DNA from 4 places in the Verrucosispora sp. NA02020 genome. Region 1 is predicted to be linked to each of the others. Evidence: riboswitches for the same ligand, from Rfam matches in the RefSeq annotation. Region 1 holds a riboswitch; each other region holds the start of a gene.
The links. A riboswitch is a leader RNA that binds a small molecule or an ion and turns the genes downstream of it on or off. The one in region 1 is predicted to bind cobalamin.

Region 1 (7,844 bases):
TGGGCAGCCCACCGACCATCACCGGCGCGGCGAAGTTCACCGACAGGTGCACCCGGATGCCGTACGGACGCAGGTCCTCGGCGATCTCGGCGACGTCGTCGAGCCGGTCGGTGAGCAGCCGCGCCTCGGTGGCGTGCACGTTGACGTTGTTCACCGACACCGCGTTGATCCCGCACGCCGCCAGCAACCGCGCGTACGCCCGCACCCGCGCCCGGTCCGGATGTGCCCGGCCGGCACGCCAGAGGATCGACCCGCCGGCGTACCCGCGTTCGACCTGGCCCATCACCGGATGCACGTCGACGTTGTCCCAGTGGTTCAGCATCCGTCGCCGCATCACCGGCCGGTACGCCCGCGCCGGATGCGGTGCGCCGAACGCCGACTCCCCGAGCCGGACCACGTGGAACAGCCCGTGGAGCAGGCCCGCCGGTGCGTCGGCCAGCACCACCGTGACCTCGCCGTGGCGGACGACCGCGTATCCCTCGGGACCGAGCGGACCGCCACCGGCGGCGTCCAGGTCGGCCCGCGCGGCGTCGAGGACGCCCTGCGTCCCGTCGCCGTCCACTGTGGATGCATGGTGGTCGGTCAGGGTGAGGACGAGGTGGGCGGGTGGGCCGTCGGCGGACCGGCGGACCGTGCCGCCGTGGGTGGCGCAGGCGGTCCGGACCTCGTGCCACACGGTGTCGACGAGCAGGCCGTCACCGTGGACGAGGGTGTGCCGGGAACCGACGGCGCGGAACGCGGCCGGCGGCAGCCAGGCGGGGTGGACGTCGGTCGGGTCGGAGCCGGTGTCGCGCTCCGGGCAAATCCGTCGCATTACGCAGATCGTAACTAAGTCGATCGATGCGTCAAGGTCCTTCCGGAACCTTTCGGGCGGTACCGACCGGAGTCTCCAGGAGCCGCGCCAACTCCCCCGGGGTACGCGGACGGGCCCCGGCCAGGCCGGGCACGCGGTCCAGCAGCCGATGCACCACCGGTGCCCACGCCGGAGTCAACGCGGCACCGTCGAGCAGGTCCCCGCCGCCCAACTCGGCGCCGGACACCCCCTGCCGGATCCGGCCACCCGCCACCAGCACCCGTTCGTCGGCCCACCGGTACGCCAGGTCCACGTCGTGCGTGGCGAGCAGCAGCGTGGTGCCGGCCCGGTGCAGGGCGTCGAGCGTGCGCAGCAACGCCTCCACCCCCGACGGGTCGAGTCCGGCGGTCGGCTCGTCCAGGATCAGCACCCGGGGCCGCAACGCCACCGCCCCGGCGATCGCCACCCGCTTACGCTGGCCGTACGAGAGCAGGTGGGTGGGACGGTCGGCGAGGTCGCCGATCTCCAACGCGGCCAGCGCCTCGGTACACCGCTGCCGCACCTGCGCGTCGTCCAGACCGAGGTTGACCGGCCCGAACGAGACGTCCTGGAAGACGGTCGCGGCGAACAACTGGTCGTCGGGGTCCTGGAGCACCAGCTGCACCTGCTGACGGACGTCCAGCAGCCCCGCCCGGGTCCGGCGCAGCGGCACCCCGCCGACCAGCACCGTGCCGGCGTCGGCGGCCAGCGATCCGACCATCAGCCGGAACAGGGTCGTCTTGCCACCGCCGTTGGGCCCCAGCACGGCCATCCGCCGCCCGGCCGGCACCGACAGGTCGGCGCCGGTCAGTACCGGACGCTCCGCCTCGTACCCGAAACTGACCCCGCGCAGCTCCAACAGCGGCGGATCGCCGCTCACCCGAGCACCACCAGCATCCGGGTGGCCAGCACCACCGCCGCCAGCAGCAGCACGGTGACGACCAGGAACGCCGCCGACGGCTGGCGGACCTCGGTGCGTACCGCCAACGAGCCGGTGTAACCGCGCAGCGCCAACCCCTCCTCCCAGCGCCGGGCCAGCGAGAACGCACGGACGAAGACCGCGCCGGCCTGCCCGGCCAGCGACCGGTAGGTGCTGGCCCAGGTCCGGTAACCCAGCCGGGCCGCCTGGGCCTGCCGCACCGCGTGCACACTCTCCAGCAGCAGGAACAGCATCCGATAGATCAGCGCGGCCACCTCGGTGACCGCGCTGGGCACCCCGAGACGCTGGAGCCGGGGCAGCACGTCGGCCAGCGGCGTGGTGGCGGCGAAGAGCAACAGGCAGAGCAGCGCGGCGCAGGCCCGACCGGCGGTCGTGGCGGCCGTCGCGAGCCCCTCCGGCGCCCACCGGACCTGCGTCGGACCGGAGACCGCCACCAGCATCGGCACCGAGCCGGTCAGGATGAACAGCAACGGCGTCCGGGCCACCCGCACCAGCAGACGCGGCGGCAGCGCCGCCGGCCCGAGCAACGCCACCGCTGCGGTCAGGCCCACCACCAGGGCGCCCGGCCACGGCGGCAGGAGCAGGGCGCAGCCCAACAGCCCCAGAGCCAACAGGGCCTTCTCCACCGGGTGGCGGCGTCGCCAGGGGCTGGCGTACGCCGCCACGTCCAACGCGAGCACTAGTCGGTGGTCTTCTCCCCGGTCGCGGACTGCTCGCCACGCAGCCGCTGCCGGGTCCGGGCCACCCCGAAGTAATAGCCGAGGAACCCGGCACCGAGGGCGGCCTGAAGCGCGAACAACGCCGACTCGATCTCACCCGACGGCGGTTCGTAGATCGAACTGAACCACGGCTCGTAGTCGGGATGGTCGTTGACGATCGCCTCCTCGGCGAGGGCGTCGGCACCGGCGAACGGCTCCTCGCCGCTGCCGAGCCCCAGCACCAGCGGCGCCACCGCCAACGCCACCACGGCGAGCAGCAACAACAGGTTGGTCCGGCCGAACGACTTCACGCCACCGCTCCCTGGGTCGTCGGGGCCGGACGGCGCAGGATGCCGAGCCGGCGGAGTTCCTGCGGGCTCACCCGGACCAGCAGCCGGACCACCAGGACCGTGAGCAGCCCCTCGCTGATCGCCAGCGGGATCTGGGTGACCGCGAAGATGGACCCGAACTTGGCCAGCGCGCCGACGAAGCCCGAATCCGGGTCCGGGAAGGCCAGCGCGAGCTGCGCGCTGGTCACGCAGTACGTCGCCAGGTCGGCCAGGGCAGCGGCGAAGAACACCGAGATGCCGAGGCCGCCACCGAACCGGCGGATCAGCGCGTACACGCCGAAGGCCACCCAGGGACCGACGATGGCCATCGAGAAGACGTTCGCGCCGAGCGTGCTCAACCCGCCGTGCGCCAGGAGGAGCGCCTGGAACAGCAACACGATCGTGCCGAGCACACTCATCACCGGTGCCCGGAACAGGATCGCGCCGAGACCCACACCCGTCGGATGGGAACAGGAGCCGGTCACCGAAGGGATCTTCAGCGCCGACAGGACGAAGGTGAACGCCCCGGCCGCGCCGAGCAACAGCTTCGCGTCGGGGTTCGCGCGGACCTGCTGGACCAGGTTGCGCGCACCGTGGATGACGAACGGTGTCGAGACCGCGAACCATGCCGCCGCCTGCACCGGTGGTAGGTAGCCCTCAGCGATGTGCATGAGTCGACCTCCCCTTCCAACACCTCGTGGACGAGATCACATGTCGGGGTCGGTCTCCTGGCTCCCGGATCGTCGCGTACTCCGGCCTTCCCAGGTCCTCCACGGACCCAGTGGCGTACAAGTCGGAGTGAACTCCCCGGTCACAGTGGCGAGGGCCGCGCCGGTATCACACCGGCTTCCCGTTACCGCGACGGCGCGACGTTATCCGTTCCGCACACCGACGCACAAGACTCGTCGATGCCACCGCGACCGTACGCGGGTGAAGAGTGCCGTTTGTCACGACGATTCACGGGTAGACGCCAGATCCGTTGCGAGAAGGGGCCGACCGGTTGGACGAGAACGAGTTCATCGACTCCGTGGCGCACCGCACCGGCGCGTCGACGGAGCAGGCGACCGCCATCGCGCGCGCCACCCTGACCACGCTCGCCGAGCGGATCGACGGCGGCGAGGCACGGGACCTGGCCGACCGACTCCCGGAAGGGCTGCGGGCGTACACGTTCGCGCCCAGCGAGACCGCCGAACGCTTCGGGCTCGACGTGTTCGTCGACCGCGTCGGCGGCCGTGCCGACGTCGATCCCGACCTGGCCGAGGCCGGCATCCGGGCGGTCCTGGACACCATTCGAGGTGACGTCGCCCCCGCCGACCACGACGACGTCATCGCGAACCTGCCGGCCGAACTGTGGCAGGTGGCCAACCCGGCGCCGTCGTACGACGCGCAGCGCGACCGCGGCTAGCGGGTCACCGCCCGGTCAGGTGGGGCGCCGGCTCCACGTACACCGGCAGGTGGTGCCCGGCCCTGGCACAGAAGAGGGCGACCTCGTACGCCATGTCCCCCACCTCCGCCGAGCCGTCGATACCGACGGTGAGGATCGCCCCGTTGCCGGTGGTGGCGTGGAACAGGAACGCCCGCGACATCTGCACCACCACCTGGTGCAGCTCACCCTCACCGCACAATCGGGCGGCGGCCAGACCGAGCGCCTGGAGCCCACAGACCACACTGGACAGTTCCTCGGCGATCTCCTCGTCGATGCCCCGCGAGGCCCCCAGCATGATGCCGTCCGGGGAGAGCACCACCGCGAACTTGGCGCCGGGCACCCGATCCACGATGTCGTCGAGCGCGTCGTTGAGGTTCTCGGCGGTGACCAGGGCATGGGTCATAAGGGCGCTGTCCTCTCGTCGAAACTCCTACGTTCGTACCAGAGAAGACGCGGCCTCAGGAGCCCACTGGTGGCCCGATCCTGTTCTCTGATCCCCCTAACGTACGACGACGCTGGTCACCCTAATCGGACGGGTCGGACGTCCCGGTCACACCGGGAATCCCTCTTCTGACCGACGGTGACACCCGCTCAGGACGACGGCACCGGCCACCGCAACCCCACCAGGCCGGGCACGGCGACACGACCCAGTTCGGCACCGCTGGTCGGGTCGAGCCACCGCACCGCCGACGGCCCACCCACATAGAGACGGCCACCGTCGGGGCCGAGGACGAGACCGGTGACGGGGGCGTCGACCGGTCGTTCGGCGACGACCCGCAGACCGACCGCATCCACCGTACGCAGCACACCGGCCCCGCCGAGGAACAGTCTTTCGTCGTCCGCCGTCGCGTACGCCGGGCCGGACGCCCCGGGCACGACGGCGGTGCGGCGTACCGTCAGTTCCTCGGTGGAGATCTCGGCGACGGTCCCGGAGGTCAGGTCGGCGACGTACAGCCGGGAACCGTCCGGGGCGATCGCCATGGCGTGCCCGTCGGCTGTGCCCTCCCCGAACGGGTGCGGCAGATCCACGCAGTAGGCCCACCGCTCGTGCAGGTGCAGCGTGTGCACGAAAGCGTGGACGTCGCTCCCCGGCCGTCCACTGATGCGGTCCCGGGTGTGCCGATGCTCGGGCTGATGGGTGTAGAGCGTGTACAGGACGCGACGGTCCGGGGCGAGTACCGCCTGACGCCCGTCACCGCGCATCTCCTCCTCCGCGCCCGCCGGGATCGCCTGCTTGAGGCGGGTCTGCAACGGGCCGGCCACACCGGTGGCGAGGTCGACCACCCGAACCCGGTACCGGTCCGGCGTCTGCGGCGGCAGCCACTCCAGCACGAAGAGGCCGGTGTGGTCGTGGGTGAACGCCTCCGGGACGACGTTGCCCGGCAGTCGCCGCCGGTGCCGCACCCCACCCGCGTCGGCGATCAGCACCGGCGTGGCGTCCCGCCCGGCCGGAGACGCTGCGGTGACGCTCACCGCCTCGGTGGTCAGTGCCACCCACGTGCCGTCGGCGGAGACCGTCTGCGGCACCCAGCGGCCGGGCAGCCGCACCCGGGCGGAGGCGACACCGGTGGCGGTCTCGATCCGCCAGAACGCGGTGTCGGCACCCTCCGGCGTGCTCGCGTACACCGACCGCCCCTCGGCGGTGGCGACGGCGTGCGGGACCACCTGCCGTTCGGCACCACGGAGCAGGCCGAGTCCGTCGGCCAGGTCCACGAGCAGCGGATCCGGCGGCACGCCTGCCACCGGTGACCCGGTCGGATCACACCCGACCAGCGTCGCGGCACCCGCGCCCACCAGCGCGGACAACAGGGTACGGCGGGTGGTCGTCCTCGTCGCCATCATGCCCGGATGACACCGTCACGCCGATTCCGGTTCCGTCGGCGGAGAGTGGAACCTGAACGCCGCGACCGGTGTCAGGACAGTGATCCCACCGGAGGTTCCCCTGGACGACGAGGAACTCGTCACCCGCGCGCAGGCAGGTGACCTGGAGGCGTACGAACTCCTGGTCGCCCGGCACACCGCGTCCGCGTACCGGACGGCGATCCTGCTCGGCGCGGGAGCTGACGCGGAGGACATGGTCCAGGAGGCGTTCGTGAAGGGCTACCGGAAACTGTCCCGCTATCGCGGCGACGCCTCGTTCCGATCGTGGCTGCTGGCGATCGTGGCGAACGAGACACGCAACCTGCACCGGTCACGCGACCGGCGTACCGGTCTGGTGCTGCGGGCCGCCCGGGCGGCACCGTACTCGGAGGCCGCCGAGGACGGGGCCGTCGACGCCGCCCTCGCCGGGGAACGGCGAGCCACCCTGGTCCAGGCTCTGCGGTCGTTGCCGGAGCGCGACCGCGAGGTGATCGTCTGCCGCTACTTCCTCGACCTGTCCGAGGACGAGACGGTCGCCATGCTCGGCTGGGCACGCGGCACGGTGAAGTCGCGGACGTCCCGCGCCCTGGTGAAGCTGCGTGGCCTGCTCGACGTCGAGGAGCTGAGCCGTGGCTGACCTCGAACGGGAGCTGCGCGAGCTGTCCGCCTGGCTGGAGACCCCCGAGCCGCCGGACGTCACCGCCCGGGTCCGCGCCCGGCTGGCCGCCCCCGCCCGATCCTCGCGGACCATCGAGGGACGCCGTCGTCGATGGCGGTACGCGGTGGCCGCGCTTCTCGCCGCCCTCCTGGTGATCGCCCTGCCGCCCGGACGGGCCGCGCTGGCCGACGCGGTGGCCGGACTGCTGCGCTTCGCCGGCATCACGATCAGCACCGCACCCGCCCCGCCGCCACCGACGGCTTCCCCGTCGCCGCTGCCCGCGCAACGCCCGACCGATCTGGGCGAGGCGCACCGGCTGGTGCGGTTCCCGGTCCGGGTACCGGCCGCGCTCGGCCCGCCCGACCGGGTGCTGGTGGCCGACCCGGACGGCGCGGGGGGACACCGGGTGGCGACGCTGCTCTACCGGGGCGGTCAGATTCGGCTGGACGCCTTCGACGGGCAGCTCGACGGCGTCTTCCTCAAACAGGCCGGCGGATCCGGGGCGCAGTGGACGGAGGTCAGCGGACGACAGGCGGCGTGGATTCCCGGCCCGCACCCGATCTCGTACGTGGATCGGGACGGGGTGGTGCGGGAGGAGAGCGCCCGGCTGGCCGCCGCGACGCTGATCTGGGAGCAGGGCAGAGTGACCTACCGCCTCGAAGGCGAGCTGACGGTGAACGAAGCGGTCGAGATCGCATCGTCGCTCGGATAGCGCGAATCAACGCCACGTAGCCGCCTCCAGATCACGGTCGCATTGCCGGGCCTCGATACCGTTCACGGTCGTGGACGAGCTGACGGTCGGGCAGCGGGCGGCGCGGCTTCTGGAGGGCGACGACGTCGACAAGGACGACGTCCGTTTCTTCCTGGCGCGCCTCCTACAGGTGCAGGAGGAACAGGGACGAGCGGCCAGCCGGGCGGTGACCCGAGGGCTCGCTCTCGCCGCCGCATTCGTCGTCCTCACGCACAGCACGCTCCTGGAAGCCGAACTGCTGGGGATGAAGATCCATGACATCTCCCCGATGCGACTCGTCATCCCGGTCGCCATGATGCTCATGGTGCTCCGCGCGGTCACCGCCCTACGGCTATCCCTCTTCTACCGAC
Region 2 (7,844 bases), 1.9 Mb from region 1:
CGTTGGCGTTCCCCGCCGGAGAGCGTCTGCCAGCGGCGGTGGGCGTACCCGGTCATGTCGACGCGGTCGAGCGCGTCGGCGGCGGCGGCCCGGTCGGTGTCGGTGTCCGACCAGCGGGAGCGGCGGTGCGGGGTGCGGCCGAGCAGCACCACGTCGAGCGCGGTCAGGTCGAGGTCGGTCTCGGCGTACTGGGCGAGCAGGGCCATCCGCCGTGCCGCGGTGGCACGCGGCAGCCCGGCCACGTCGTCGCCCGCGACGGTCACGGTCCCGGATCGGGGGGCGATCAACCCGGCGACGACCCGCAACAGGGTGGTCTTGCCGGACCCGTTGGGGCCGAGCAGTCCGACCAGGGTGCCGCGCGGCGCTGCGCACGTCACGCCGTCGAGGAGTCGCGCGGCCGGCACCGACCACGAGACGTCGCGGATCTCCAGCATCAGGTGTTCCGGTCCCCTCGGCGCAGCAGTAGCACGAACGCGGGCACCCCGAGCAGGGCGGTCAGCACGCCCACCGGCAGCTCGCGGGGGTCGAACAGGGTCCTGGCCGCGGTGTCCACCCAGATCAGGAAGATCGCTCCGGCGAGGACCACGACCGGCAGCAGCCGCCGGTGGTCGGGGCCGGTGAACCGCCGCACGGCGTGCGGCAGGATCAGGCCGACGAACCCGATCGCGCCGCTTATCGAGACCAGCACGGCGGTCAGCAGCGCCGTGGTGACCAGCAGCAGCCACCGGACACGCCGGACGTCCACGCCGAGGGCGGCGGCGGCCTCCTCGCCGAACGCGAACGCGTTGAGCGCGCGGGCGAACCGGAGGATCACGGCGAACCCCACCGCGAGCAGCGGCGTCGCCCACGCCAGTGCGGTCCAGTCGACGCGGGCGAGCGAGCCGGACAGCCAGAAGGTGATGCTCTGGGTGGCATGCGGATGGGCCACCCAGATGATCACGAACGTCGTCAGCGCGGCGCAGAGCTGCGCGACGGCGACGCCGGCCAGCACCACCCGGGTCGGTCGCAGGACCGCGCGCCGGCCGGCGGCGGCGACCACGACGGCGAACGCGGCGAGCGCCCCCACGAACGCGCCCCCGGTGAGCGCCACGGCACCCGCGCCGAGTCCCAGGACCAGGACGGCCACGGCACCCAGCGACGCCCCCGAGGAGACACCCAGGAGGTACGGGTCGGCGAGCGGATTGCGGGTGACGGTCTGCATGACCGCCCCGCAGGCGGCGAGGCCGGCCCCGACCACGGCGGCGCCCAGCACCCTCGGCAGCCGCAGTTCCCACACGATGTGGTCGCGCAGCAGCGGCACGTCGGCGCTCGTCAGGCCGAGATGATCGGTGATCACCAGCCACACGGTGCCCAGCGACAGGTCTGCGGGCCCCACCGTCACGGCCGCGCCCACCGACAACACCAGGCCACCCGCGAGTACGACCACCACGGCCACCATGCGCACCGCTCGGACCGGCTTCGCCGGCGTAGTCTGCGCCGGCCGGGTGGTGACGGTGGTCAGCTGCTCACCCCGCCGACGCCCCGGGCCAGCGCCTCCACGGCGAGCACGTTCCGCACCCCGGCCGCGGTGGAGGAGAAGGCCAGGGTGACGTACCGCTTGCCCTTGACGGCCGGCAGGTCCCTGAGCGCCGCGTGCTTCTCGAGGAACGCCTGCTTGTCGGCGGCGGTGTCCCAGCTCGCGTCGACGAGCACGATGACGTCGGGGTTGCGCTCGACGACGGCCTCCCAGTTGGTGTCGGCCCAACTGCCGGTCAGGTCGTCGAAGACGTTGGTGACCCCGGCCGCAGACATGATCATCGCCGGGCCGCCACAGCAGGCGCCGGCACTGGGCGCGTCGTTGCCGCCGTCCCACCAGAGCACCCGCGTGCCCTTCGCGCCCGCCGACACGTTCGCGATGCGCTGCTTCTGGTCGGCGATCAGCGTCTCGGCCCGCTCCGCGACGCCGAAGATCGTGGCGATCTCCCGGATCTCGGTGAACACGTCGTCGATCGCCAGCTTCGCCGGTCGCGTCTCCTTCGGACATCCGGCGGCGGAGACGTACGTGCCCACGCCGAGTTTCTGCCAGTCGGCGCGGTCACCGGCCCCCTCGTCGCCGAACGCGCTCGCGAAGGAGGCGTAGACGAAGTCGGGCTCCAGTTCGAGCAACTTCTCCTTCGACGGGTACTCCTTGGCCAACACCGGCACCTTCGCGTACGCGGCGGCGTACTCGGGTAGCACCTCGTCGTCGAGGTAGGCGGTGCCGGCCATGCGGTCCTCCAGGCCGAGCGCCAACATGATCTCGGTGGCAGGCTGGTTCATCGTCACCACCCGCGCCGGAGGGCTCGGGACCGTGACCGGTGTGCCGCAGTTGGTCACCGAGACCGGCCCGGCGGCGGGGGCCGTGGCAGTCGGCTCACTGTGGCCGGTCGCGGAGCATCCGCCGACCAGGGCGAGCATGACGGAGAGCGGCGCGGCAACGCGCCAGGACGCAGGGAACCGCATAGCGGGACCACCTTCCAGCACCTCGTGGACGGGTCGTACAGGTGCCGTGGCCGGTCTCCTGGCTGACGGGTGGTGCGCCGGTGGCCGGCCTTCCCAGGCATACGCCCAGTGACCTTGCGGTGGCCTCCAGCATCCCGATCACAGTGGCGAGGGCCGCACCGGTTTCACACCGGCTTCCCGAGCACCACGGCGAGGTCACCCTAACCAACGCAGGCAGCACCGTCAGTGGCCTAGATCATGGCGGGAGTCCACGTCGGCTCCGCCTGCCCCGGGACGGCCATTGCGGGATCGTTGAACGGGTGTTTAATCTGGTGTCGTGGCGTCGGACGACGTGATGTCGGCAGGGCGCGGTGGCGAGTTCGCCACCGCGAGCCGTATCCGTGACGCCGCCATCTCCCGCTTCGCTCGGGAGGGATTCGGTGCCGGGCTGCGCGCCATCGCCGCCGACGCCGGTGTCGCCGCCGGTCTGATCGTTCATCACTTCGGCTCGAAGGACGGCCTGCGTCGCGCCTGCGACGAACAGGTGCTCGCCGTGATGCGCGAGCAGAAGGCGAAGACACTGACCGACGGCACCGGCACGACCCTGTTGGCGCAACTGGCGGAGGTCGAGCAGTACGCGCCGATCGTGCGATACCTGCTGCGCAGCATGCAGGCCGGTGGTGAGCTGGTGGCCACACTCATCGAGCACATGATCGCCGACGCGGAGGAATACCTCTCCACGTCCGAGTCCGCCGGTGTGATCAAGCCCAGCCGGGACCCCGCCGCCCGTGCGCGGTATCTGGCCTACCAGGCCACCGGCAGCATGGTGCTCTGGTTCACCCTGCACGGAGCCGGTGCCGCCCCGGACCAGTTCGCGGCCCTGTTCCGCCGCTACATCGACGATCTCACGTTGCCGGCCCTGGAGTTGTTCACCGAAGGGCTGCTCGTCGACCGGTCGATGCTCGACGAGTACCTGATGTACGTCCCGGATCCGCCTGCCGCCCCCGGCGCGGACACCGCTGCACCGTAGTCACCACATTGCCCTCTGGGCGTGGCCCCTCCTTCCACCGCCGGTCCCACCGGTCGGCGGCATCCGTTCCGGCCCGGTGTGCCGGGCCTTCCTCGAACGAGGTCTCCCGCGATGACTGCTGCCATCGACATCCGACACGTCACCAAGTCCTTCGGCCGCGTCCGCGCGTTGGACGGGCTGGACCTGCACGTCGCCGCCGGCACCGTGCACGGCTTCCTCGGCCCCAACGGCGCCGGCAAGTCCACCACCATCCGGATCCTGCTGGGCCTGCTGCGCGCCGACGAAGGCCAGGCCCGGCTGCTCGGCGGTGACCCGTGGGCGGACGCGGTGTCCCTGCACCGTCGGCTCGCGTACGTCCCCGGCGACGTGGAACTGTGGCCGAACCTCACCGGCGGCGAGGCGATCGACCTGTTCGCCCGGCTGCGCGGCGGTGCCGACCCGGTCCGCCGCGACGAACTGTGCCAACGCTTCGACCTGGACCCGAGCAAGAAGGGCCGCACCTACTCCAAGGGCAACCGGCAGAAGGTGGCGCTCATCTCCGCGCTCGCCAGCGACGTGGAACTGCTGCTGCTCGACGAGCCCACCGCGGGGCTTGACCCACTCATGGAGGCGGTGTTCCAGGAGTGCATCCGCGAGGCCAAGGAGGCCGGCCGGTCGGTGCTGTTGTCCAGTCACATCCTCGCGCAGGTCGAGGTGCTCGCCGACCAGATCTCGATCATCCGGCAGGGACGCATCGTCGAGACCGGCTCGCTGACCGAGCTACGCCACCTGACCCGTACGTCGGTCGACGTGGTCACCGACCAGCCCGCCGACGCGGTGGCCGGGATGGCCGGTGTACACGGACTGCGGGCCGAGGACGGCCACCTCCGCTTCGAGGTCGACGGCGAACACCTCGCCGCCGTGGTGCGCCGGCTCGGCGACCTGGAGGTGCAAGGACTGACCGTCCGCCCGCCGACCTTGGAGCAGTTGCTGCTGCGTCACTACGGCGACCAGCCCGCGCACGCCTCGGCCACGGAGGTGGCGTGATGACCACGACGACGCCGCGCGGCCCGGTACGCACCGGTTCCTCCGCCACCGGGACCGGCACCCTGCTCAGGTTCATGCTGCGCCGGGACCGGTTGCGGTTCCCGGCGTGGACGCTGGGCCTGCCACTGCTGATGGCGTACTTCACCACCGCGCTGGAGGCCGTCGCCCAGACCCCGCAGGACCTGGCGGGTCTGACCGCCTTCACCTCCAGCCCCGCCGGAGCGCTGTTCGGCGGACCCGGCTTCGGCTTCGACGACCTGACCGTCGAGCGGTTTCTCGCCGGGCAGTACGGGCTCTACGTGATCATCGGTGCCGGCCTCATGGGGATGCTGACCGTCGTGCGGCACACCCGCGCCGAGGAACGCTCGGGCCGCGCCGAACTGATCCGGGCCAACGTCGTCGGCCGGCACGCTCCGCTCACCGCCGCACTGATCCTCACCGCCGCGATGGCGGTGCTGGTAGCCGTGCTGACCGGCGCGATGATGGCCGCCCGCGGCTACCACCCGACCGGCTCGCTGCTGTTCGGCGCGTCCATCGGGGCGGCGGCGCTGGTCTTCGGCGGCATCGCCGCGCTCACGGTCCAACTGTCGGAGTACCCGAGGGCGGCCTCCGGCGCTGCCGGTGCCACGCTCGGCGCCGCGTTCGTCCTGCGTGGGCTGGGCGACATGGCAACGGTGCAGGGCAGCGGAGCGACCTGGTTGTCCTGGCTGTCGCCGATCGGCTGGTCCCAGCAGACCGCGCCGTACGTCTACGACCGCTGGTGGCCTCTGGTGATATCACTACTGGCCGCGTCGGCGACCGCCGCGCTGGGTTACGTCCTGTCGACGCGCCGGGACTTCGGCGCCGGCCTGGTACCGCCCCGGCCGGGATCGCCCCGGGCCGCCGCGTGGCTGGACGGACCGTCGGCGCTCGCGTTCCGCCTACAGCGGGCCGGCCTGATCGGTTGGAGCGTCGCCCTGCTCGTAGCCGGTGTCGCCTACGGGTCGTTCACCCAACCGCTGGTCGACGGCTTCGCCGACGCCCCACCGGACCTGGTGGAGATCATGGGCGGCCCGGCGAACATGCTCGACGGCTACCTCGGCATGATGGGCGTGACCATGGCGCTGGCCGTCGGGGTCTACGCGGTGCTGGCGATGCACACGCTGCGCGCCGAGGAGACCGACGGACGGACCGAGCCGGTGCTGGCCACCGGGGTGAGCCGGGCCGGCTGGCTCGGCGGCCACGTGGCAGTCACCGCCGTCGGCGTGCTCTGGTTGCTGCTGGTCGCCGGGCTCGGCATGGGCGTCGGTGCTGCGGTGAGCACCGGCGACGCCGGGTTGATCGCCCCCCTGCTGATCGGTCATGTCGCGCACACCCCGGCGGTCTGGCTCGTACTGTCCATCGCCGCCGTGCTGTACGCGACCGCACCCCGGGCACTGCCGGTGATCTGGGTGCCGCTCGGATACGGGCTGATCGCCGCCTACTTCGCCCCGATCCTGGACATCCCCGACGGGCTGCTCCGGCTGTCGCCGTTCGCGCACGTCGGCGAGTACCCGCGCGAGAACGTCAGCGTGGTCGCGGTCGCGGTGCTGATCCTGCTCTCCGGTGCCCTGCTCCGGGCGGCCGTGACCGCCTTCGGTCGACGGGACCTGACCGGCGGCGCCTGAGCCCCGGCTCGTCGTGGCTGGTCGGTGACGCAGGTGGGAGCCGCCTCATACGCACGACCCGCCGGCCCCGGCCGGCGGGTCGTGCGTAACATGGCCGCCGGTGTGCCGGGAAGTCTGGTCGGCCGACGTTCGGACACGGGCGTCGCGAGGCTAGTGAGAGGCGACCGCCGGTGTCGGTTCGGGCCGAGAGCAGTGCGAGGAGACGACCTCGCCGTACGCTGCTGACACGCCACGTACCGTCTGGGGGCGACTGTCCGGTCTCGGGTCGCCGCAGTGGTGCCCGGCGAGGTCGTTCCGATCCTCATCATCGACACCACACGTCGCCTGGCGTGGCCGGATGAGGCGTTGGATCCGCCCGCCGCAGGTCATCGTCTTCGCGTACGCGGTGTCGGTGGTGCTGGGTACCGGGGCGTTGATGCTGCCCGCCGCGCACCCCGGGCCGGGGCGGGCCACTTTCGTCGAGGCGCTGTTCACCGCCGTGTCGGCGGTCTGCATCACCGGCCTGGTGGTGGTCGACACGCCGACCTACTGGACGCCGCTGGGACACGTGGTGATCCTCGTACTGATCCAGATCGGCGGGATCGGTGTCATGACGTTCGCCTCGTTGCTGGGCTTGAGCGTGATGCGTCGGATCGGTCTGCGGTCGCGGCTGTCGATGGCGCAGGAGGTCAAGACCGTCGACATCGGCAGCGTCGGTGCGCTGGTCACCGGCATCGTGAAGACCACGCTGGCCATCGAGGCGGTGGTCGCGCTGGTGGTGTTCGTACGGTTGCTCGCCGGCTACGAGTCCGCACCGGGCCGTGCCGCGTGGCTGGCGGTGTTCCACACGGTCTCCGCGTTCAACAACGGCGGGTTCGCGCTGCACAGCGACAGCCTGGTGCGCTACGTCGCGGACCCGTGGGTGTGTCTGCCGCTGTGCGCGGCGGTCATCCTCGGCGGGATGGGTTATCCGGTGCTGCTGCAACTGCGCAGAGAGTGGGGTAGCCCCCTGCACTGGACGATGAACACCCGGATCGTCCTGCTGATGTCCGGCACACTGCTCCTGCTGGGTAGCATCTTCGTGACCGTGAGCGAGTGGTCGAACCGGGGCACGTTCGGGCCGCTGGGCGTGCCCGCCAAGCTCCTCGCCGGGTTCACCCACTCGACGATGGCGCGCTCGGCGGGGTTCAACAGCGTGGACACCTCAGCGATGGAACCGGTCACCTGGCTGGGCACCAGCGTCCTGATGTTCATCGGCGGCGGGCCGGCCGGGACCGCCGGAGGAATCAAGGTCACGACCTTCGCGGTGCTGCTATTCGTGATCATCACCGAGATCCGGGGTGAGCGAGCCGTCAACATCCTCGGCAAGCGGCTACCGCGTTCCACCCACCGCCAGGCGATCAGCATCGCGCTGCTGGCGGTGGCCGTCGTGGTGTCCTCGACCATCGCGTTGATGGCCGCCACCGACTTCGGTCTGGACCGGACCCTGTTCGAGGTCGTCTCGGCCTTCGCCACGGTCGGCCTGTCCACCGGCATCACCGCCGATCTGCCGGCAGCAGCACAGGTCTTGCTGGTGGTGCTGATGTTCGTCGGCCGCCTGGGGCCGATCACCCTGGCCACGGCGTTGGTGTTCCGCCACCGCACCCGCCTGTACGAACTACCCAAGGAGCGGCCGATCATTGGCTAAGTCGAACCCCTTCTCC
Region 3 (7,844 bases), 340 kb from region 1:
ACCAGCTCTGGTAGCCGGTCTTCGTCCTGGGCAGCTCCACGGCGTTCGCCCCGTAGGTGAGGGCCAGCTCCAGCGTCTGGTTCCAGGTCGACGCCGGGCACGGGTCCTGGTCGGCGCAGACCAGGTCGGCGGTCGCGGTCTGGTAGCTGATCGGGCCGCCCTTGCCCGCGATGTACGCCCACATCGCGTAGTAGTTGTTCGGGCGGTCGGGGTACATCGAGTTGTTGCCCAGCACGCACCGGGCGCCCAGTGAGGTACGGCAGTAGTCGATCATCTGCCGGGTGTACGGCATGTCCACCGAGCCCGTCCAGGTCACCTCGTTGATCCGCTGGTACGGGTTGAAGGCCAGGTAGGAGCGGGTCTGCTCCCACACGTCGTGCGCGTCGATCTCGTCGCGGTGGCACTGGTCGTCGGCCGCCCCGGTGTAGCCGGCCGCCTCCAGGCCGGGCCGGTTCAGGCTGAGCTGCCCGGTCTGCCGGATGTAGGGCTCGGCGAACTCGGTGGTGCAGCGGGCGATCACCACGTCCCGGATCCGGGGCTCGTCGTCGTAGCGGGCGGCCAGCCGGTCCTGGAGGTTCTGGTAGGCCGTTCCGTACTCGCTGGTCCAGAACGCACCGATCGTGCCGGTCAGGCTGCCGCTGGTGTACCACGGGATCGGGCTCGACCCGCCCAGCGTCTTCGCCCAGTCCGGGGCGTGGATGCCGCCGACCACCCGCAGCCGGGCGTGCATCCCGGCCGCGTTCGCGGCGGTGACCGCCAGGTCGATCGCGGTGGTGTCGAGCGCACCGCCGTGGTCGGTGCCGGCCTGCTGCTGCGGTTGCAGGTCGCTCCAGTTGACCCGGATGACGAAGCTGTCCACCACCGGCGCGTACGCACCGGTGGCCGGCTCGGCCCGGTCGACCAGGCCGCTCAGCGGCGGCTTGAGGGTGACCGCCGTCGGGGTCGACGTCGACTGCGCCTGCGCCGGTACGGCGACCGCCGTGGCCGCCGTCACCGCGGTGACGAGTACCGCGAACCTTCTCACCCGGGAACCTCCTCGTGGCAGATGGAGCCCTCGGCGTCCGGAGGGACCCACCCGCGAGCCGGGGCGGCGTCGGCCGGACACCCGGGCACGAAGCGCCAGGATAGGGCTGAAGCGACCCGACGTCACCGGCGAAGATCGGCGGCGGTCCGGTCGTTTCCGGCCTGGCCGCTGGTCACCGTGCCGGTGTGTGGCCCGACCCGTTACGGTGTACCGACCGATCTTCACCTGGGGGTTCCCTTGAGCCGGTTCGAGCAGCTGCGGCACCGACTGCGCCGGGCGTACGACGGGGGACGCGAGTCGGTACGCGCGGCCAGGGACCGGGACCGTACCCGGCAGGCCGACCGTGCGGAGGAGTTCGCCCGGCCCATCCCCGAGCCCCGCGCCGGCAACGACGGCGAGGACGGCCATCCCTCGACGATCAGCCGGGACGACGCCGGGGTGCCGCACTCGTTGCGGATCGCCGCCGCCTGGTCGTGGCGGATCATCGTCATCGGCATCGTCGGCTGGGCGATGCTGCGGTTCATGGGCACCATCCGCGTCGTGATCGTGCCCCTGCTGGTGGCGCTGCTGCTCTCCGCACTGCTGGCACCCGCCGTCGGCTGGCTGCTGCGGGCCCGCTTCCCCCGTTCGCTGGCCACCGCCGTGGTGCTGATCGGTGGACTGGCCGCCGTGGTCGGCACGCTGACCATGGTGGTCAGCGAGTTCGTCACCGGCCTGCCCGACCTCAGCCGCAACGCGGCCGACGGCATCGGTCAGATCCAGAACTGGCTGCGCGACGGGCCGCTGAACCTCTCCGACGGCACGTTGAACCAGTACATCCAAGCCGGGCAGAACTGGATCAACGAGAACACCCAGGCGCTGACCACCGGCGCGCTCTCCACCGCCGGCACGGTGGTGGAGATCTTCACCGGCGCGCTGCTGGTTCTCTTCGCCATGTTCTTCTTCCTCCGCGACGGCCAGCGCATCTGGCGGTTCATCGTGGGGATGTTCCCGGCCCCCGCCCGCTGGCGCCTCGACGACGCGGGCAGGGCCTCGTGGCAGACCCTGGTCGCCTACGTGCGGGCCACCGTGCTGGTGGCGTTCATCGACGCGGTGGGCATCGGTATCGCGCTGGTGCTGTTCGACGTGCCGTTCGCCTTCGCCCTGGCCGCGCTGGTCTTCCTCGGCGCGTTCATCCCGATCGTCGGTGCCACGCTCTCCGGCGCGGTGGCGGTGCTGGTCGCCCTGGTGGACGGCGGCTGGGTCACCGCGCTGTTCATCCTCGGCGCGGTGATCGTGGTGCAGCAGGTCGAGGGGAACGTCCTCCAGCCGTGGATCATGGGCAAGGCGGTGGCGCTGCACCCGCTGCCCGTGGTGCTGGCGGTCACCGCCGGTGTGGTGCTCGACGGCATCTTCGGCGCGCTCATCGCCGTACCGCTGATCGCCGTGCTCAACACCGCGGTCCGGCGGCTGGCCCGACGCCTCCCGCCGGCCGAGCAGCCACCGCCCCCGGAGGCGGTCGTGGTCAAGGCCACCACACCCTGACCCTTCCGGTCCTCTCGGGTGTGCGGTCCGTCGGCGGCGCCCGCCGGTGGGTGGCTCCCACCGGCGGGCACCACCGGTCAGGCGTCGCTCGGTGCGGGCGTCGGCCCGTCGGCGGCCAGTTCGGCGCGGACCGAGGCGGCGGCCCGGACCAGCGCGGTCAGTGCGGGACGGACCTCGTCGTAGCCCCGGGTCTTGAGCCCGCAGTCGGGGTTGACCCAGAGCCGGTCCGGCCCGACGACCGCCGCCGCCCGGCGCAGCGCGGTGACCACCTCGGCGCCGTCGGGCACCCGGGGCGAGTGGATGTCGTAGACACCCGGCCCGATGCCCCGGGTGTAGCCGACGGTGGCCAGGTCGTCGAGGATCTCCATCCGGGAACGGGACGCCTCGATGCTGGTCACGTCGGCGTCCAGGGCGTCGATGGCGGGCAGCACCTCGCCGAACTCCGAGTAGCACAGGTGGGTGTGGATCGCCGTGGCGTCGGCGACGCCGCTGGTCGCCAGTCGGAACGCCGCCACCGACCAGTCCAGGTAGCCGGCGTGGTCCCGGCGGCGTGGTGGCAGCAGTTCCCGCAGGGCGGGCTCGTCGACCTGGATGATCCGGATGCCCGCCGCCTCCAGGTCCCGCGCCTCGTCACGCAGGGCCAGGGCGACCTGCCGGGCGGTCTCCGCCAGCGGCTGGTCCACCCGGACGAACGACCAGGCCAGGATGGTCACCGGACCGGTGAGCATGCCCTTGACCGGCCGGTCGGTGAGGGACTGGGCGTACCGGGACCAGGTCACCGTGATCGGTGCGCGCCGGGTCACGTCGCCGTACAGGATCGGCGGGCGTACGCACCGGGAGCCGTACGACTGGACCCAGCCGTGGGCGGTGGCGGCGAAGCCGTCGAGGTGTTCGGCGAAGTACTGCACCATGTCGTTGCGCTCCGGCTCGCCGTGCACCAGCACGTCCAGCCCGAGGCGTTCCTGTTCGGCCACCACCTCGGCGATCTCGGCCCGCATCCGCTCGGCGTAGCCGGCCGCGTCCAGGCGACCGGCCCGGTGCTCGGCCCGGGCCCGGCGCAACGCCTCGGTCTGCGGGAACGACCCGATGGTGGTGGTCGCCAGCGCGGGCAGCCCGAGGCGTCGGCGCTGGGCCTCGGCGCGCTGCGGGTACGGGCCGCGTCGGGTGTGCTCGGGCCGCAGGGCCTCCAGGCGGGCACGGACCGCGTCGTCGCGCCACTGTGCCGGCACCGGCGCAGGCGCGGCGGGCAGCTCGCCCACCCCGTCGCGCAGCACCCGACCGAGCGCGACCACCTCGTCGACCTTCTGACGGGCGAACGCCAACCGGTCCCGTAGCCGGGGGTCCAGCTCGGTCTCGGCGGCCAGGTCCACCGGCACGTGCAGCAGCGAGCAGGAGGTGGACACCGCGACGGTGTCGGCGAGCCCGGTGAGGGTGGCGCCGACAGCCGCAGCGGCCCGCAGGTCGGTCCGCCACACGTTGCGGCCGTCGACCAGCCCGGCGACCACGGTCCGGCCCGGCAGCGCGCCGTGGCCGGCGAGCCGGTCCAGGTCACCCGGTCCGGCGACCAGGTCCAACCCGATCGCCTCGATCGGCGTGTCCAGCAAGGCGGGCAGCGCATCGCCGAGTTCGCCGAAGTAGGCGGCGACGAACAGGCGGGGCCGGTGGGTCAGCGCGCCGAGGCGGGCGTAGGCGGCGCTGAGGGCGCGGATCTCGGCGTCGGACCGGTCGCCGACGTACGCCGGTTCGTCGAGCTGCACCCACGGCACCCCGACGTCGGCGAGCGCGGTCAGCAGGTCGGCGTAGACGTCGACGAGGTCGTCCAGCCGGTCGAACGGGCGGAACCCGTCCGGCGCGTCGGCGGTGGGCTTGGCGAGCAGCAGCAGGGTGGCCGGGCCGACCAGCACCGGACGGGTGGTGATGCCGAGCGCCCGCGCCCGCCCGTACTCGGTCAGGGGCGTGTCGGCCCGGGCGGCGAAGGCGGTGTCCGGGCCGATCTCGGGCACCAGGTAGTGGTAGTTGGTGTCGAACCACTTCGTCATCTCCAGCGGCGGCTCCTGGGCGGTGCCGCGTGCCATGGCGAAGTAGGTGTCCAGCTCACCGAGGCCGAGCCGGCGGAACCGGTCGGGTACGGCGTCGACCGTGACGGCCGCGTCGAGCACGTGGTCGTAGAGCGAGAACGTGTTGGACGGTACGGCGGACAGGCCGGCGTCGTGCAACGTACGCCAGGTCTCCTCGCGTACCTGCGCGGCGGTGGCCCGCAGGGTCGGCTCGTCGATGCGGCCGGCCCAGTAGCCCTCGACCGCGGTCTTGAGTTCACGGCGCGGGCCGATGCGCGGATAGCCGAGCACGGTGCTCGTGCCGAACGGAGTGGTCATGTCGCCAGGGTTCCCTTCCCTCGAGGTCCGGCGGTACGGCTCCGGGGAAGGCTGGGGAGGGCACGGTGCGACGACCGACCTCGCCCGGGCCCTCCCGCGAGGCCGACGGCGGCGTGCGCGGCTGCGCACGCGGCACGGGCAGGTCTTCGGACTCGTGGGCGCGACCGGCTGGGCCGGTCTCCTACTGGCCGTCGCTTCCCGGACCCGACAGGGCGTCCAGTGCGTGTGACGGCGGTCGTTCCCACTCACCGCTGCGGGGCAGTCCCGGACTCACACCGGGTTCCCTCTTACGACGCCTCGACCGGACGGCCGGGGCGAACCAGTACCGTCTCGGATCCTAGCGTCCGGATCACGCGTGACGACCGGCGCGCGGGTGTGATGTCCGCACGGCGACACGGGGTCGAGCGGAGCGTGAACAACGACTCATCCGGCTTCCGCTGGCGTGATCTTGGTGTTAGCTTTTTGCAAAGGCTTGGCAAGAACAACGACTTTGCGTGGGAGAGCGGTGAGCGTCACCACCCTGCCGACGAGCCCGACGGACGTGCTCGGTGTGGCGGCGCAGCGCCGCCGGACCGGCCTCTGGCTGCTCGCGCTGACCCTCGGCCTGGTCCTGACCGGCCTGGTCGCGGTCGGGGCCGGGGCGATCGGCATCCCGCCGCTCACGGTGGCCCGGATCATCGGGCACCAGCTCGTCGGCGTGCCGGGCGAGGTGAGCTGGACCGGACCGCAGCAGGCGATCGTCTGGCAGGTCCGACTGCCCCGGGTCCTGCTCGGCATGCTGGTCGGCGCCGGGCTGGCGGTCTGCGGCGTGGCCTTGCAGGCCATGGTCCGCAACGTGCTCGCCGACCCGTACCTGCTGGGGATCAACTCCGGCGCCTCCAGCGGCGCGGCCGCCGCGATCCTCTTCGGCGCCGGCGCCGGCTTCGGCCAGTACGCGCTCTCCACCAGCGCGTTCGTCGGCGCGCTCGGCGCCTCGCTGCTGGTCTTCCTGATCGCGCGCAGCGGCGGCCGGGTCACCTCCATCCGGCTGCTGCTGGCCGGCGTCGCCGTCGGGTACGCGCTGTACGCCACCACCAGCTTCCTGATCTTCGCCTCCGGATCCGCCGAGGGTGCCCGGTCGGTGATGTTCTGGCTCCTCGGGTCGCTGGGCCTGGCCCGCTGGAACGCCCTGCTGCTGATCGCCGCCGTGGTGCTGATCGGCACCATCGGATACCTGACCGTCGTCGGACGGCGGCTCGACGTGCTGGCCATCGGCGACGAGACCGCGCACACCCTGGGCGTCTCGCCGGACCGGTTCCGCCTCCGGCTGCTCGTGCTGGTCTCGCTCAGCGTCGGCATCCTGGTCTCCGCCGCCGGCAGCATCGGTTTCGTCGGCCTGGTCGTGCCGCACCTGGCCCGCCGCATCGTCGGCGCACCGCACGTCCGGGTGGTGCCGGTGGCCGCGCTGCTCGGGGCGATCCTCCTGGTCTGGGCCGACGTGCTGGCCCGGGTGCTGCTGGCACCGCAGGAGATCCCGATCGGCATCATCACCTCCCTGCTCGGTGCCCCCTTCCTGCTGGTCCTGATCCGCCGTCTGCACGCCTCCGGCGCCTGAACGCCCGTCCGTCAAGGAGAACCGATGTTGAAGGCACGCCGCCTCGCCACCGCCGCCGCCTCCGCGTGCGTGCTGCTCGTCGCCGGGTGCGGCGGCGGCGCCGACGGACCGACCGACGCCGCCCCCGGCTACCCGGTCACCGTGACCAACTGCGGCGTGGACGTCACCTTCGACGCCCCTCCGCAGCGGATCGTGCTGCTCAAGAGCGCCGCCGTGCCGTACCTGCACGCGCTCGGCGTGCTGGACCGGGTCACCGCGCGGGCGGGGCAGTACCCGAAGGAGTACTACGACGCGGCGACCCAGGGCGAGCTGGACCGCATCCCGTTGCTGACCGACAAGACCGACACCAGCGGCCACCTCCAGATCTCCAAGGAGGTGGTGATCAGCCAGGAGCCCGACCTGGTCCTCGGCGAGGTCGACAACCTCTCCCGCGACACCCTCGCGGCGGTGGACATCCCGCTGCTGGAGGAGCCGGCGATGTGCCCGGACAGCACCGCCGTGCCGAGTTTCGACGACATCTACCGGCAGATGGAGACGTACGGCCGGGTGTTCGGCCGCCAGACCGAGGCGTCGACTGCGGTCACCGCGCTCCAGGACCGGATGACGAAGGTCCAGGCCGAGGCGGGCAGCGGGTCCGGACGCACCGCGGCGGTGCTCTATCCGACCGTCGGCGGCGGCACCACGTACGCGTACGGCACCGGCAGCATGGCCCACCCGCAGTTGACGGCCGCCGGTTTCCGCAACGTCTTCGGCGACGTCAAGGAGCGGGTCTTCGAGGTCACCGTCGAGGAACTGCTCGGCCGCAACCCGGACGTGCTGATCCTGCTCTACGGCGACGGCGACCCCCGCGCGGTCGAGCAGGGGCTCACCGGGCTGCCGGGCGCGCAGCAGCTCAACGCGGTCCGCAACGGCCAGGTCATGACCCAGTTGTTCAACTTCACCGAGCCGCCGACGCCGTTGTCCATCGACGGTCTGGAGCGGATCGTGCAGCGCTTCGGGAACGGCTCGTGATCGAGGCCACCGACGTCACGTGGCGCTACGGCGCGAATCCGGTCATCGACGGGGTCAGCGTGACCGCCCGGCCGGGTCGGGTCCTCGGCCTGATCGGGCCCAACGGCAGCGGCAAGACCACGCTGCTGCGGTTGCTCTACGGCGCCCTGCGCAGCCGGACCGGGCAGGTCGTGGTGGACGGCGACGCGTTGGTCGCCCTGCCCGCCCGGGAGGCCGCGCGGCGGCTGGCCGTGGTCGTGCAGGAGAGCGGCGGGGAGACCGCCCTGACCGTGGCGGAGCTGGTGCTGCTCGGCCGGGGGCCGCACCTGTCGACGTT
Region 4 (7,844 bases), 1.1 Mb from region 1:
CCCAGGCGTCGAGTTGCCCGGCCAGGGCCAGGGCCACCACCACGCCCGCCGGGGCGCTGACCCGCTGGTCCGTCCGTTCCGCCCCGTCGTGCAGGCACCAGGCGAGCAGCGGTCGTCCCGCCACCGGGCCGGCGGCGGCGCAGGCCCCGGTCAGCAGGGCCCGGAAGACCGGGAGCCGGTCGTGCAGGTCACGGACCGCCGGTGCGGCCGGCGGCGATCCGTCGCCCCGGAAGGCGAAGACGATGCGTGGCCGCCGGCCGACCGGTTCGTCCCGGTACGCGGTCGCGGCCGCCGCCAACCGGTCCGCCAGCCCGGAGTCGTCGGCGACGAGCGCCAACCGGTACGGCGCGTCGTCACGGGCGGTGCCGGCGCTGGCGACCACGTCGGCCACGTCGAGGTCACCCCGGGCGCGCAGGTGCCCGGCGAGGTCGAGGGCACTGCGCCGCAACGCGGCCGCCGATCGCGCGGTGAGCGTCACGAGGTGCGCGCCGGTGCCGTCCGGCGGCGGTACGGGCTTCCGGGGCGGCGCCTCGCGCAGGACGGCGTGCGCGTTGGTGCCGCCGAAACCGAACGCGTTCACGCCGGCGACCAGCGGTCCGGGTGCGGTCCACGGGCGTGCCTCGGTGAGCACCGTGAAACCGGCGGCGTCGAGGTCGTACCGCGTGGACGGCCGGACGTGGTGCAGCGACGGCGGCAACTGCCGGTGCCGCAGGGCCAGCACCACCTTCAGCAGCGACGGCATGCCGGCGGTGTTGAGCAGGTGCCCCAGGTTGGTCTTGACCGACCCGAGCCAGCGGGGCGTGCCGTCGGGGCGGGGCGGGAACGCGGCGGCCAGTGACCGCGCCTCCACCGGGTCACCGAGGCCGGTGCCGGTGCCGTGCGCCTCGACGTACGAGACGGCGGCCGGGTCGAGCCCGGCGTCCGCGTACGCGCGGGCGATGACCTCCCACTGCCGCTGCGGATTCGGGGCGAGCAGGCTCAACGACCGGCCGTCGTTGCCGACGGCGGTGCCGGCGACCAGCGCGAGCACCCGGTCCCCGGCGACGTACGCGTCGTCGGGGCGGCACAGGACGAGCGCCGCACCGCCCTCGCCGGGCACGAAACCGTCGGCGTCGGCGTCGAAGGCGCGACACCGCCCGGTCGGCGACAACGCCTCGGCGGCGTCCAGCAGCCGGTAGGCGGTCTCGGTGAGGTTGAGGTTCACGCCGCCGACCACCGCGATGTCGCACTCGCCGGTGGCCAGGCTGCGCGCGGCCAGGTGCAGCGCGACCAGCGCCGACGAGCAGGCGGTGTCCACCGCGATCGCCGGGCCGACGAGGTCCAGCGTCTGCGACAGCCGGGCCGCGACGAGATTGCGCAGGTTGCCGACCAGCGCCGATGGTCCGGTCACCGCACCGGTGGCGGCCAGCAGCTCGGGGTAGGCGCTCTCGCCGACGGCGGCGAAGACGCCGACACGTCGACCCTGCCGGCGCGGGCCGGCGTACCCGGCCCGTTCCAGCGCCTCGTACCCGATCTCCAGGAACAGTCGGGCGTGCGGGTCGGTGAGCCGGGCCTCCTCGTCGGAGAGCCCGAAGAAGTCCGCGTCGAGCTGCATCGGGTCGTCCAGGAAGGACCCCCAGCGAGGTCGGCCGTCCTGCGGCGTCCACCGGTGCTCCGGCACCGGCCGCACCGCGTCGACGCCGTCGACGAGCCCGCGCCAGAACTCGTCCGGGTCGTCCGCGCCGGGGAACCGGCAGGCCATCCCGATGACCGCGAGCGGCGTCGCGCCGGAGCGGTCGTCCGGTGCCGGTGGGACGGGACTCCCGAGCGGTGCCGTCCGGGTCGCCGACGGCCCGGCCAGGATGCGGTCGGTGAGCGCGGCGACGGTGGGACAGTCCCGCAGGTCCGCCGGATCGAACGTGGTGCCGAGGGCGTCCTCCAGCCCGGCCAGCACCTCCATCGCCGTGAGCGACGACCCGCCGATGGCCAGGAAGCGGTCGTCCGCCGCGATGGTGTCGGCGGGCCGGTCCAGCACCCGGGCCCAGACCGCCCGGACGACCTGCTCGACCCGTCGCCGGGACAGCGGCCCCGAGGACGGCGGCGCGGATACCGGGTGTGGGTCCGTCGAGGTCGCCGGTGGCGCGGGGTCGGACGTCGACGGGCGTGGGCGGCTGGTCGCCGCCAGGTGCCAGCGGCGTTCCCGTTCGGCGAAGTCACCGGCCAGGTAGCGTTCGCGCATCCGTCGCCGCCGCAGCTTGCCGCTGGTGGTGCGGGCGAACGCGCCGGGCGGAAGCGGCAGCACCCGCACGTCGTGGTGCCCGGCCGCCTCGGCGACCCGGGCCCGCGTGGCGTCGAGCACCACGGCTGCCCCGGCGGGCGGACGGGCCCAGGCCACGAAGACCACGATCCGCTCGCCGCCGCTGTCCGGGTCGGTGCAGCCGACCACCGCGGTCATCGTGGCCGGCAGCCCGGCGGTGGCGGCGGCCACCGCCTCCAGGTCGGACGCGTGGAACGTCCGGCCGTTGACGAAGATCACGTCCTTCGCGCGGCCGGTCACACAGAGCCGGCCGGCGCGTTGGAAGCCCAGGTCACCGGTGCGCAGCCAGCCGTCCACGAAGGTCTCCCGGCTGGCCTGCGGATCCCGGTGGTAGCCGCGCGCCACGTTCGGGCCGCGTACCTCGACCAGGCCCACCCGCTCCTCGGGCAGCGGACGGTGCCGCTCGTCGACGACGCGTACCTCGCAGCCGGGCACGGGGTGTCCCAGGTCCATCAGCTCCACCGCGTGCCTACCCGGCGCGGTGCTCACCGCCCGGCCCCGGCTCAGCGCGGCACGGTCCAGCACCAGCGGCGCGGCGACCTCCCCGGGCGGCGGGAAGGTCACCGCGAGGGTCGCCTCCGCCAGGCCGTACACCGGTCGCAGGGCGGCCGGGGCGAGCCCGGTCGGGCGGACGTGCGTCAGGAAGGCCCGCCACACCGTGGGGGAGATGGGCTCCGCGCCCACCACCACGCACCGGACGCGGCTCAGGTCGAGCGTGGCGAGAAGATCCGCCGGGACCCGGCGGACCGCCAGCGCCAGCGCGAAGTTCGCCGCCGAGAGCAGGGTCGCGCGATGCCGGTGGGCGGCGGTGAACCACAGTGCCGGGCGCTTGGCGAACGCCATCGGAGGTACGCGGACCTGCGTGCACCCGATGGCCAGCGGGGTCAGGTGAGTGCCGATCAACCCCATGTCGTGGAAGTACGGCATCCAGGTGACCAGCACGTCGTCCGGTCCGGCGCCGCTGGCCAGCCGGGACTGCTCCACATTGGCCAGCACGTTGGCGTGGGTCAGCTCCACCCCGCGCGGCGTGCCGGTGCTGCCGGAGGAGAACTGGAGGAACGCCACGTCGTCGGGGTCGGCGGCGAACGACTCCTCCAGCGGGGGGCTGGTACGCAGGTCGACCAGCCGCAGCACCAGGCCCGCCAGCCCGTCGGCGACCGCCCCGGTGGCGTCGTCCACCACGGTCACCGCGTCGGCGAGCAGCTCGCGCACCGCCCGTACCCGGGCCGGTTCGGGCGGCAGCGGCACCGGGACCAGCCCGGCGGCGAGCGCCCCCCAGAACAGCGGCTGGAAGTCGTCGCCGGCGTCGGCGACCAGGATCACCGGGGTGCCGGGGATCACGCCGGCCGCCCGGTAGCCGCCCGCCACCCGCAGCGACTCGTCCCGCAACTGCCGCACGGTGACGGTGCGCTCGGTGCCGTCCTCGCGAACGTGCACGACCACCTGGTCGGGTGCGCGATCTGCGGCCTGGACGAGGACGTCGAGCAGTGTCCGTCGGTCGCCGGGTCCGGCCGCAGTCTGCACGCGACGATGCTAGTGGGCATGATCGAGTACCCGGCCGACGGTCGCCGGGATGCCCGTCATCTGACACGCGACACGCCCGGCACAGCATCTGGTGTTGCCATCTCCGCACCGCACCCATATATGGTGTGCCCCGTAGCTGGTTCGACCGCCGCTCCACGGCGGTCGAGGCAAGAGGGAACCCGGTGTGAATCCGGGACTGCCCCGCAGCGGTGAGTGGGAACGACCGCCGTCATCACGCACTGGACCCGCCAGGTCTGGGAAGCGACGGCCAGTAGGCGCGAGCATCAGGCCCACGAGTCCGAAGACCTGCCAGCGCGCCGCACGCGACGTGTGCGGCGGTCGAAGGCCGCGTGGGACGGCCGACGCCAGGAGCTGGTCGTCACGGCAGCAGTGCCGTCGGCAGACCGGCGGCGTCCTCCCGCGCGGACCCGACGATCTCGGGGACAGGCGTGAGGAGGGGAACATGACGGTGACCCAGGAGCAGGCGGGGCCGGAGCAACGCCGGCACGTCATGCAGGTCCGCAAGCGGAACGGCGACACCGAGCCGGTGGACGTCAACAAGATCGTCAAGGCGGTCGAGCGGTGGGTCGCCGACCTGGACGAGATCGACCCGCTGCGGGTGGCGACGAAGACCATCAGCGGGCTGTACGACGGCGCGACCACGGCCGAGATGGACAAGCTCTCCATCCAGACCGCGGCCGAACTGATCGGTGAGGAGCCGCAGTACTCGAAGTTGGCGGCCCGACTGCTGGCCGCGTACGTGGACAAGGAGGTCCGCGGACAGCAGGTGGCCAGCTTCAGCCAGTCCATCCGGTACGCACACGGCCTGGGCCTGATCGGCGACGACACCGCCGCGTTCGTGGCCCGCAACGCCCGCAAGCTGGACGACGCCGTCGACCCGGCGGGGGACCTGCGCTTCGAGTACTTCGGCCTGCGCACCGTCGCCGACCGGTACCTGCTGCGGCACCCGCAGACCCGGCTCGTGGTGGAGACGCCGCAGTACTGGCTGCTGCGGGTCGCCTGCGGCCTGTCCCAGACGCCCGGCGAGGCGATCGGCTTCTACCGGCTGATGTCCAGCCTGGCCTACCTGCCCAGCTCGCCGACGCTGTTCAACTCCGGCACCCGGCACACGCAGATGTCCTCGTGCTTCCTGGTCGACTCGCCGCGCGACGAGCTCGACTCCATCTACGAGCGCTACCACCAGGTCGCGAAGCTGTCCAAGTTCTCCGGTGGCATCGGCATCTCCTGGTCCCGGGTGCGCGGTCGGGGCGCCCTGATCCGGGGCACCAACGGCAGGTCGAACGGCATCGTGCCGTTCCTCAAGACACTGGACGCCGGGGTGGCCGCGGTCAACCAGGGCGGCCGTCGCAAGGGCGCGGCCTGCGTCTACCTCGAACCGTGGCACCCGGACGTGGAGGAGTTCCTCGAACTGCGGGACAACACCGGCGAGGAGTCCCGGCGTACGCACAACCTGAACCTCGCCAACTGGATTCCGGACGAGTTCATGCGCCGGGTCGAGGCGGACGGCGACTGGTCGCTGGTCGACCCGTCGGACGCCCCCGAGCTGCCCGACCTGTTCGGTGAGGCGTTCGACGAGGCGTACCGCGCGGCGGAGAAGAAGGCGGTCAAGACCGTCAAGGCCCGCGACCTGTACGGCCGGATGATGCGGACGCTCGCGCAGACCGGCAACGGGTGGATGACCTTCAAGGACGCCTCGAACCGGCTCTCCAACCAGACCGGTGCCCCGGGCAACACCATCCACCTGTCGAACCTCTGCACCGAGATTCTGGAGGTCAACGACGACGCCGAGACGGCGGTCTGCAACCTCGGGTCGGTCAACCTGGGCGCGCACGTCACCGCGGACGGGGTCGACTGGGAGCGGCTGCGCGCGACGGTGCGTACCGCCGTGGTGTTCTTGGACCGGGTGATCGACATCAACTACTACCCGGCCGAGCAGGCGGCGGCGTCGAACCCGCGCTGGCGCCCCGTCGGGCTCGGGCTGATGGGCCTCCAGGACGCGCTCTTCACGCTGCGCCTGCCGTTCGACTCCCCGGCCGCCCGGGAGCTGTCGACCCGCGTGCAGGAGGAGATCTTCCTGACCGCGTTGGAGACCTCGTCCGGGCTCGCCGAGCGGTTCGGCCCGCATCCCGCGTACGCCGAGACCCGCGCCGCCCGGGGTGAGCTGCACCCGGACCTGTGGGGCGCCGAGGTCGGCCAGACCGGGCGGTGGGCCGCGCTGCGCGAGACGATCGGTCGGCACGGCCTGCGGAACTCGCTGCTGGTGGCGATCGCCCCGACCGCCACCATCGCCTCGATCGCCGGCTGCTACGAGTGCATCGAGCCGCAGGTGTCCAACCTGTTCAAGCGCGAGACGATGTCCGGCGAGTTCCTCCAGATCAACACCTATCTGGTCCGCGAACTGAAGGCGCGCGGGCTGTGGACGGCCCCGATCCGGGAGCAGATCAAGCGCGCCGAAGGTTCCGTGCAGGGCGTGGTCGAGCTGCCCGCCGACGTACGCGAGCTGTTCCGGACTGCGTGGGAGCTGCCGCAGCGGGCGCTGATCGACCTGGCGGCGGCCCGCGCCCCCTTCATCGACCAGTCGCAGTCGCTGAACCTGTTCCTGAGCGCGCCGACCATCGGCAAGCTCTCCTCGATGTACCTGTACGCCTGGAAGTCCGGGCTGAAGACCACGTACTACCTGCGGTCGCGTCCGGCGACCCGGATCCAGCAGGCCACTGTCGCCGTCACCCCGAGCGTCACGCCGGTCGTGGCGGTCAGCGACGACGAGGCGTTGGCCTGCTCCCTGGAGAACCCCGAGAGCTGCGAGGCATGCCAGTGACCACCGTCTCCGAGACCAGCACCAGCACGAGCACCGGCGTGGGGGAGCGGCACCTGCTGCTCGATCCCGGCATGGACCTGACCCTGCGGCCGATGCGCTACCCGCAGTTCTTCGACCGCTTCAAGGACGCCATCAAGAACACCTGGACGGTGGAGGAGGTCGATCTGCACTCCGACCTCGCCGACCTGGCCAAGCTCTCCCCGGCCGAGCAGCACCTGGTGTCCCGGCTCGTGGCGTTCTTCGCCACCGGCGACACCATCGTCGCCAACAACCTCGTGCTCAACCTCTATCAGCACGTCAACTCGCCGGAAGGCCGGCTGTACCTCTCCCGGCAGCTGTTCGAGGAAGCGGTGCACGTCCAGTTCTACCTGAACCTGCTGGACACCTACGTCCCGGACGAGAAGCAACGGTTCGAGGCGTTCGCGGCGGTGGAGAACATCCCGTCGATCGCCCGCAAGGCCGAGTTCTGCTTCACGTGGATCGACTCCATCTTCGACCTGCGCGAGCTGCGGACCCGCGAGGACCGGCGGGCCTTCCTGCTGAACCTGATCTGCTTCGCCGCCTGCATCGAGGGCCTGTTCTTCTACGGCGCCTTCGCCTACGTCTACTTCCTGCGCTCCCGGGGGCTGCTGCACGGCCTCGCCTCGGGCACCAACTGGGTGTTCCGCGACGAGTCCATGCACATGGCCTTCGCCTTCGACGTGGTCGACACCGTCCGCGCCGAGGAGCCGGACCTGTTCGACGCGGAGTTGGAGCAGCAGGTCAAGGACATGCTGGCCGAAGCGGTCGAGTGCGAGGTGCAGTTCGCCGTCGACCTGCTGGAGCAGGGCGTCTCCGGCATGTCGCCGGCCGACATGCGGGAGTACCTCCAGCACGTGGCCGACCGGCGGCTGGCCGTGCTCGGCATCGCCCCGATGTACGGCAGCGGCAACCCGTTCGCGTTCATGGAGTTGCAGGACGTCCAGGAGCTGTCGAACTTCTTCGAGCGGCGGGTCTCCGCCTACCAGGTCGGGGTGACCGGCTCGGTCAGCTTCGACGACGACTTCTGATCGACCTGGCTGTGCCGAGGTCCCGGGTGGCGTGACGCCACCCGGGACCTCGGCGTTCCGGCTCGGCTCCGGCCGTGCCCGGTCCTGTGGCGGGTGCCCGGCCCTGTGGCCGGAGCGGAGGTGGTGTCCGGCGTGG

Region 2: linked by a shared signal. The riboswitch ahead of HUT12_RS11650 (ABC transporter substrate-binding protein) and the one ahead of HUT12_RS19630 (energy-coupling factor ABC transporter permease) in region 1 are both predicted to bind cobalamin.
Region 3: linked by a shared signal. The riboswitch ahead of metE (5-methyltetrahydropteroyltriglutamate--homocysteine S-methyltransferase) and the one ahead of HUT12_RS19630 (energy-coupling factor ABC transporter permease) in region 1 are both predicted to bind cobalamin.
Region 4: linked by a shared signal. The riboswitch ahead of HUT12_RS14825 (ribonucleoside-diphosphate reductase subunit alpha) and the one ahead of HUT12_RS19630 (energy-coupling factor ABC transporter permease) in region 1 are both predicted to bind cobalamin.

What each region holds. Positions count from the first base shown of each region.
Region 1 covers NZ_CP054923.1:4,511,048-4,518,891, forward strand. The annotation lists gene HUT12_RS19610 (alpha-glucuronidase) at 1-814, opposite strand, end outside; gene HUT12_RS19615 (energy-coupling factor ABC transporter ATP-binding protein) at 846-1,712, opposite strand; gene cbiQ (cobalt ECF transporter T component CbiQ) at 1,709-2,452, opposite strand; gene HUT12_RS19625 (energy-coupling factor ABC transporter substrate-binding protein) at 2,452-2,781, opposite strand; gene HUT12_RS19630 (energy-coupling factor ABC transporter permease) at 2,778-3,470, opposite strand; cobalamin riboswitch at 3,500-3,705, opposite strand; gene HUT12_RS19635 (DUF2267 domain-containing protein) at 3,800-4,204, shown strand; gene HUT12_RS19640 (roadblock/LC7 domain-containing protein) at 4,209-4,628, opposite strand; gene HUT12_RS19645 (hypothetical protein) at 4,817-6,067, opposite strand; gene HUT12_RS19650 (RNA polymerase sigma factor) at 6,147-6,722, shown strand; gene HUT12_RS33230 (hypothetical protein) at 6,715-7,455, shown strand; gene HUT12_RS19660 (hypothetical protein) at 7,526-7,844, shown strand, end outside.
Region 2 covers NZ_CP054923.1:2,637,857-2,645,700, reverse strand. The annotation lists gene HUT12_RS11660 (ABC transporter ATP-binding protein) at 1-434, opposite strand, end outside; gene HUT12_RS11655 (iron ABC transporter permease) at 434-1,426, opposite strand; gene HUT12_RS11650 (ABC transporter substrate-binding protein) at 1,498-2,481, opposite strand; cobalamin riboswitch at 2,512-2,685, opposite strand; partial or broken gene HUT12_RS33350 (TetR family transcriptional regulator) at 2,816-2,983, shown strand; gene HUT12_RS11645 (hypothetical protein) at 3,017-3,490, shown strand; gene HUT12_RS11640 (ABC transporter ATP-binding protein) at 3,602-4,516, shown strand; gene HUT12_RS11635 (ABC transporter permease) at 4,516-6,162, shown strand; gene HUT12_RS11630 (TrkH family potassium uptake protein) at 6,500-7,828, shown strand; gene HUT12_RS11625 (TrkA family potassium uptake protein) at 7,821-7,844, shown strand, end outside.
Region 3 covers NZ_CP054923.1:4,847,326-4,855,169, forward strand. The annotation lists gene HUT12_RS21190 (hypothetical protein) at 1-1,024, opposite strand, end outside; gene HUT12_RS21195 (AI-2E family transporter) at 1,262-2,548, shown strand; gene metE (5-methyltetrahydropteroyltriglutamate--homocysteine S-methyltransferase) at 2,626-4,923, opposite strand; cobalamin riboswitch at 5,043-5,262, opposite strand; gene HUT12_RS21205 (iron ABC transporter permease) at 5,429-6,517, shown strand; gene HUT12_RS21210 (ABC transporter substrate-binding protein) at 6,542-7,528, shown strand; gene HUT12_RS21215 (ABC transporter ATP-binding protein) at 7,525-7,844, shown strand, end outside.
Region 4 covers NZ_CP054923.1:3,391,675-3,399,518, forward strand. The annotation lists gene HUT12_RS14820 (non-ribosomal peptide synthetase/type I polyketide synthase) at 1-3,820, opposite strand, end outside; cobalamin riboswitch at 3,941-4,149, shown strand; gene HUT12_RS14825 (ribonucleoside-diphosphate reductase subunit alpha) at 4,284-6,659, shown strand; gene HUT12_RS14830 (ribonucleotide-diphosphate reductase subunit beta) at 6,650-7,708, shown strand.